DNA from 3 places in the Limosilactobacillus fermentum genome. Region 2 is predicted to be linked to each of the others. Evidence: a T-box and tRNA genes for the amino acid it is inferred to sense, from the RefSeq annotation. Region 2 holds a T-box; the other regions hold tRNA genes.
What was found. The T-box of region 2 lies ahead of leuS (leucine--tRNA ligase). A T-box ahead of a tRNA ligase gene usually reads a tRNA of that ligase, here a tRNA-Leu.
Positions count from the first base shown of each region.

Region 1: it has a tRNA-Leu gene. The T-box ahead of leuS (leucine--tRNA ligase) is inferred to sense a tRNA for this amino acid. The anticodon was not compared.
Region 3: it has a tRNA-Leu gene. The T-box ahead of leuS (leucine--tRNA ligase) is inferred to sense a tRNA for this amino acid. The anticodon was not compared.

Region 1 is NZ_CP040910.1:1,089,619-1,091,885, reverse strand. Features, by position in the region: gene FG166_RS05450 (RNA-guided endonuclease TnpB family protein) at 1-487, opposite strand, end outside; gene tnpA (IS200/IS605 family transposase) at 484-921, opposite strand; tRNA gene FG166_RS05440 (tRNA-Leu) at 1,061-1,145, opposite strand; gene FG166_RS05435 (hypothetical protein) at 1,260-2,267, shown strand, end outside.
Region 2 is NZ_CP040910.1:1,425,420-1,427,686, reverse strand. Features, by position in the region: gene FG166_RS07145 (phosphatase PAP2 family protein) at 1-646, opposite strand, end outside; T-box leader at 734-936, shown strand; gene leuS (leucine--tRNA ligase) at 1,008-2,267, shown strand, end outside.
Region 3 is NZ_CP040910.1:349,473-351,739, reverse strand. Features, by position in the region: gene FG166_RS01670 (glycoside hydrolase family 2 TIM barrel-domain containing protein) at 1-867, opposite strand, end outside; tRNA gene FG166_RS01665 (tRNA-Leu) at 1,019-1,103, opposite strand; gene FG166_RS01660 (SprT family protein) at 1,154-1,609, opposite strand; gene FG166_RS01655 (Tex family protein) at 1,602-2,267, opposite strand, start outside.

The DNA of each region.
Region 1 (2,267 bases), 340 kb from region 2:
AGTAGCGACCAGTTGGACCATAGCTGACGGTATAACGCTTAATTTTGCCATTTACAGCTTGAGAGGTCTTACTAGTTCGAATGCTTCCTAACTTAGGTAGCTTCATTCTTCTCTTGGCAATCACTGTGCAGACCGACCGACCAGTATATGACTGTTTGGCGGCGTGCCTGCTTTTAAAGCGTGGATAGCCACCACGATGTTTAAACAGCATCTTAAAAGCTTGGACTAGATTATGGTTCACCACAAGGAAACTAGTCGCATCGCTGTCTTTAAGATAGGGATATTCTTGTTTCAACTGTTTAAGCAAGTAATTCATTCCATATTCATTTACAAAATGACTGCTAGGATTGTTTTGATAGCGTTGCTTAGCCATATCTAGCATGAGATTCCACACTCTACGGTCATTGCCGAACATTTGCCATAGTTGAGCTTGTTGTTGCTTGTTAGGGTACAAGCGTAGCTTGACCCCTTTAATTAATTTGGTCATTCTAATTTCACCTCCTTTTTGCGTTGATCATCAATATACTTGGCTACTGCTTGTTCATTAACGCTCCCAATGCTTTCAACATAATAACTTGGTGACCATAGGTGACGACCTTGCTTTTTCCAGTAGCTAGTTTGTAGTTCTGGACATTCTCGGAAGAGGTGCCGTGCAGAAATGCCTTTAAGCCAGCGCATGATGTTAGTTACAGACAGTTTTGGCGGAGCGCTCACTAGTAAGTGGATATGGTCATCTTTACCAATCTCCATATGAGCAATCGTAAATCCATATTTTGAAGCTATATCATATAATGATTGCTTCAAGACTTCTTCTACGTGTCCTTTCAACACTTTATTACGATATTTAGTTCCCCAAATTAAATGATAATTAAGATTGTAGACTGACGTTCTACCATATGTAATTCTTTTTGTATCTTTCATACCAATAATTATATTACATTACGGTTCGATCATGTGCCCTAAGGGCACAAAAAAAGGCAATTCATCACGTCCTTAAAAGAACGTGTTTCCTTGCCCGCTTTCAAAAAAAGCCCCCAGCATCTGCCGGAAGCCTTAGTAGTGCGGCGAAGAGGACTCGAACCTCCACGGTCTCAATGACCACAAGATCCTTAATCTTGCGCGTCTGCCAGTTCCGCCACCGCCGCGTCAACAAGAAGTACTATACCCGCATCAGTGAATCGATGCAAGCCCCTTTTGAATTTTTTTGACAAGGGTGGCGATTAATGTCAATCTAGTAGGGAGAAAAGGGGGAGAATAGTTTGAACGAACACCGATCGACGACGGGCCGCCCGGGGATTTCCTTACCCCACCAAGAGGGGGACATTGGTGACTTCTTGAAGGTCTTTGCCTGCACGGCGGTGATGGTCCAGCCATTGCTTGCCCAACTGGTGAGACTTTCGACTGGGCCAACGCAGCTTGGCCTAGCGATCTTGGATAACCTGGTTAAGTACACGGCACCCGCCTTCATCTTTGGCATCTTGTACACGACCATCCGTACCCATAGCGGCGCCGGCGTTTTTAATTACCGCCACTACCTGCGCCAACAGTGGGCGGCACTTTTTTGGCCCACCATATACTGGACCAGCGCCTACTTACTTTTATTACCCAAGCTCCAACAAGAGCAACACTACCATAATTGGACCAGTTTCGCCTGGCAATTCGTGAACGGTAACGCGGCGCCCCACCTTTGGTATAACACGATGATGCTCCAGTTCATCATCTTGATGCCCTGTTTTTGGGCCCTCCACCGCTTGGTTGGGAAACGTCCGCAGCGGGGGTGGGTAGTGGCTATCGGTACCGCCTTAATTACGCTAGCCTGGTTGGCTTTGTACCAACACCTAGTGGGCCAGAACCCCGGCCATTGGTATTTGCTCGATCGAGTCTGGGTGAGCTTTTTAATTTATGCGGTGGGCGGGATATTATTAGTTAACTTCCGGCGCCCCTTGCTGAATGTTTTACTGCGCTTTTGGCTACAAGCAACGGTCTTCACCTTGGCTAGCCTTGCCTGGATGATCGTCCAAATGAGAGGCGAGTGGGCCAATTTAAGCGTCGTCAGTTACTACAAGCTTTCCGCCACTCTCTACGCCCTCGGGGTCATCAGCTTAGTGACCATTTGGTGGGTGGTGAACCAATTTGGCCAGTGGCGGGGGAACCTGCGGATTATGCACGGGGTGGCAACGTATGCCTACCGCGCTTACCTAGGCAATGTCTTTTGGCAGACCTTGCTTTGGGATTGGTGGGGTCGTCAATTAGCCACCACGCACCCA
Region 2 (2,267 bases):
GAACGGAGCGGACCTGGTAGGGTAAGAAGCGGTGAAAGAGGGCGTCAAAAAAGGCGACCACGGTAATCCCTAGCGCCCAACCACCGATGACATCGGACAAGAAGTGGGCACCAACGTAGAGGCGCGAAAAGCCGATCAAAAGCGCAAAGACGACCGCCAACGTTGCCAGGGGGTGGCGGTACTTAGTCGGCCACTTGGTCCGCAAGATTAACAGGACTAAGCACCCCATCGTCAGGGCGCTCAGGGCCGCGTGGGCCGAGGGGAAGGACCAGCCACCGTAGTGCATCAAGACGTCGTTAGTTGGCCGCGGGCGCTGAAAAAGGGACTTGAGGTAGTGGTTAAGCCAAGAGCCGGTGGCGACCGTTAAGGCGACCTGGAGCCCGGCCCGCCAGCTAAAGCCGAGCAAAGCCACCAGGGTGACGAACCCGGCGATGATCGTGGTACCGGTGGAGTTGTAAGCTAGGGTGAGGTGGGTGAAAAAGGCGGTCCCCCAGTTAGTGCGGTGGGCGTTAACTAAAGAACGGAGCGCCGCATCGTTAGCGTTGAGGGCTGGTGCGTGGCTTCCCACCAGCCACGCACAGAGCAAAAAGATCACCAGGGCGCTGGCGCCAATGGTTAACGATAAAGACTTGTAATGGTTATTCAAAAGTTCCTCCAGAAGGGTGCGCATTTTTAACAAAGAAATTAAAAGGAGCGCCCACGTGTCAAAATTTATGGTATAGTGGTAACCATAATATCAGACCGGAAGGGGAAAAGTAACCCGGGGCGACCCTTAAAGAGACCACATGGGGCTGGAAATGTGGAGGGCAAGCCGGGTGAACTCACCCCGCTAAAGGGCGGTGAAACCAGTAGTCGTCCTCGTTTCCCGCGTTAAGGGGCTAAGGGCCACGGCAACGTGGAACGATGGGTGGTACCGCGGAGAAATTCGTCCCGTTTGTGTTAAGCACAACGGGGCGTTTTTTTGTCCCTTCCGGTTTAGTCACGCGAATTGATTGGAGGATTTGATCATGGCATACGATCACAAAGCGATTGAAAAGAAATGGCAACGCTACTGGAAGCAACACAAGACCTTTAAGGCCACTTTGGACAAGGACCAAAAGAAGTACTACGCCTTAGACATGTTCCCGTACCCGTCTGGTCAAGGGTTACACGTTGGTCACCCGGAAGGTTACACGGCCACCGACGTGATGTCACGGCTCAAGCGGATGCAGGGCTTCAACGTCTTACATCCGATGGGCTGGGACGCCTTTGGGCTACCGGCGGAACAATACGCCTTAAAGACCGGTCACAACCCGGCTGACTTCACTAACCAAAACGTTGACCACTTCCGCGACCAAATTCAATCACTTGGTTTTTCCTACGATTGGGACCGCGAAGTTAACACGACCGATCCGAACTACTACAAGTGGACCCAGTGGATCTTTGAGCAGCTCTACAAGAAGGGTTTAGCCTACGAAGATGAAATCATGGTTAACTGGGCACCCGACTTCATGGGCGGGACCGTGGTTGCCAACGAAGAAGTCGTCGATGGTAAGACCGAACGGGGTGGTTACCCAGTTTACCGGGTACCGATGCGTCAGTGGGTCTTAAAGATCACCGCTTACGCCGACCGTTTGATCGATGATTTGGACCTGGTTGACTGGCCGGAAAGCGTTAAGGAAATGCAACGCAACTGGATCGGCCGTTCAGAGGGGGCCAGCGTCAAGTTTAAGGTGGTTGGTCACGACGGGGTCGAAATTGAGGTCTTTACCACCCGGGCCGATACCCTCTTTGGTGCTTCCTACGTGGTGCTGGCACCGGAAAACGAACTGGTTGACCAACTGACGACGCCGGAACAAAAGGCCGCCGTTGACGCCTACAAGGAAGAGGCGTCCCGGCGTTCCGACCTGGAACGGACCGAGTTAAGCAAGGAAAAGACCGGGGTCTTCACCGGTGCCTACGTCATCAACCCGGTTAACGGCGAACAGTTACCAATCTGGACGGCCGACTACGTCTTGAACTCCTACGGGACCGGGGCGGTCATGGCGGTGCCATCCGGTGATCAACGGGACTTTGAGTTCGCCACTAAGTTTAACCTGCCAATCACGCCGGTGGTCGAAGGATTCAACGGGGAAGAGGCCTACACCGAAGATGGTGCCCACGTCAACTCCGGCTTCTTGGACGGCTTAAACATCAAGGAAGCCAAGGCCAAGATGGTGGAATGGCTGGAAGAACATGACTGCGGGGGCAAGAAGGTTAACTACCGGCTCCGTGACTGGATCTTCTCG
Region 3 (2,267 bases), 810 kb from region 2:
GACTGGTGCCATTGTCCAGTTGCCATCGGCGTTTAACTGGCGGTTGAGCACGGCGGCCCCGGTTTGATCGGCGACTTCAACCTGAACGCTCCCCGGTTGGCCAACCATCTTCAACACCAGCCCTAGGCTCCCGGTCTTCATGTCATCGGCCACCCGGGCGTCGATCTTTAAGTCTTGGACGTGGATGCTTGGTTGGGCCACCAAGTTGACGTCGCGGAAGATCCCGGAGAAGCGGAACATGTCTTGGTCTTCAATCCAAGAAGAGGTAGCGTGCTTGTAAACCTCAACGGCTAAGAGGTTATCGCCATCTACTAAGTACGGCGTTAAATCAAATTCGGACGGGGTAAAGGAATCCTCGGCGTAACCGATAAAGTGGCCGTTTAACCACACGTACATCGCCCGTTCAACCCCTTCAAAGACCACGTGAACGTCGTGGTTTTTGAGACCCTCTGCTAGGGTGAAGTGGCGCACGTAAGACCCCACCGTATTGTCTTGCCCCTGGCTAAAGGAACCCTCTTCCTTGTTATCCCCCAGGGTGTAGGCAGGCCGGCGGTAAATTTTCCCAGTCCAAGGCATCGTGATGTTGGTGTAGTTGATCTGGGCAAAGTTACTCAGCTCGATTTCACTTGGCACTTCAATCTCACCAAAGTCGTTACGATCAAAATCAAGCTTGTAAAAGTCGACGGGGCGCTCCATTGGGTTCTTGGAGAACTTAAAGCCCCAACGCCCATTTAAATTCTGAACGTAGCTACTCTTTTCCAAAGCGGCTTCTTCTTGGTCCCGGTAAAAGCGATGATCGCTGTGGGCCGGCAGTTGATTGACCCGAAAAACTTCTGGGTCGTCCAACCATTTCAGCTCTGCTTCCATAAAAATAACCCTCCTTAAGTTCGTTACCATTAATGATAACGGTTTCAGCAAGAACTTAAAAGGGTTTTTGGTAAAAGTTTAGTAAATATTATTAGCTTAATTAGTTAGGCAAACAAAAAAGCCCTCAGCATCTGCCGAGAGCCTTAAGTAGTGCGGCGAAGAGGACTCGAACCTCCACGGTCTCAATGACCACAAGATCCTTAATCTTGCGCGTCTGCCAGTTCCGCCACCGCCGCATCAACAAATAATATCTTACCAAAGATACTACTTGTTAGCAAGAACTTTTTTAAATTTCTTCAAAGCGGTGTCCGCAACGGCGGCAGACGAAGCAGGCCAGGTTAAAGCGCCGGTTGCGCCCGATGATCAGACCGCAGCCCGTGCACCGGTAGCGGTAACGAACTACCACTCCCCCCGGGCGCCGGGCCTTGGAAGTCGGCGGGGCGTACCGGCTCCCCCCTACCTGCATTAGCAAGGCCTTAAAGTCGCGATCGCGGTGACCAAACCCCCGTCCCGTTAAGTGGAGATGGTAATGACATAGCTCATGGAGAACCACCTGCTTGAGGGTTGCTAGGTCGTACTCCTCTAGCATCAAGGGGTTGATGTCAATGTGGTGGTCACCCAAGTGGTAGCGGCCCCCGGTTGTTTTCAAGCGCCGGTTAAAGACCGCTTGGTGCAAAAAGGGGCGCCCAAAGCTTTCTTGCGACCACCGTTCCACTAGGTTCTGGAGCTCTTGGTTAGTCATTGTCACCCTTCTTTGGTGGCAACATGGTCAACTGAATCCGGTCACGCTGTTTATCAACGGCGTGCACCCAAACGGTGACGATGTCGCCAACCGCCAGTAGGCTGTGCGGATCCTTCGGGTACTTCTTAGCCATCCGCGATAGGTGGACTAAGCCATCGTGTTTAACCCCGATGTCAACAAAGGCACCGAAGTCGACGACGTTGCGCACCGTTCCCTCTAGTTGCATGCCGGGCTTTAAGTCATCCATCGTCATTACGTCCTGACGCAGTAACGGCGCCGGCATCCCGTCGCGTAGGTCCCGCCCCGGCTTTTGCAGGGCCTCTAGCACGTCTTTTACCGTTGCTAAGCCGACCGTTTCGGACACGAAGTCCGCTGGCTGAAGCTTAGCCAGCCGGGCGTTGGCCTGCTCGGTGCCCAGCTCGGTCACCGTTACGTCGGCCGCCGCCAAAATTGACTTGGCCACCGGGTAGCTTTCCGGGTGGACATCGGTGTTATCGAGCGGGTTTTGCCCACCGACGATCCGTAAAAAGCCGACCGCTTGTTGAAAGGCCTTGGGCCCGAGGCGGGGAACCTTTTTTAACTGATTCCGGTTCGTGTAGGCGCCGTTATCATTGCGGTAAGCAACGATGTTTTGGGCAATCGTCTTGGTCAACCCCGA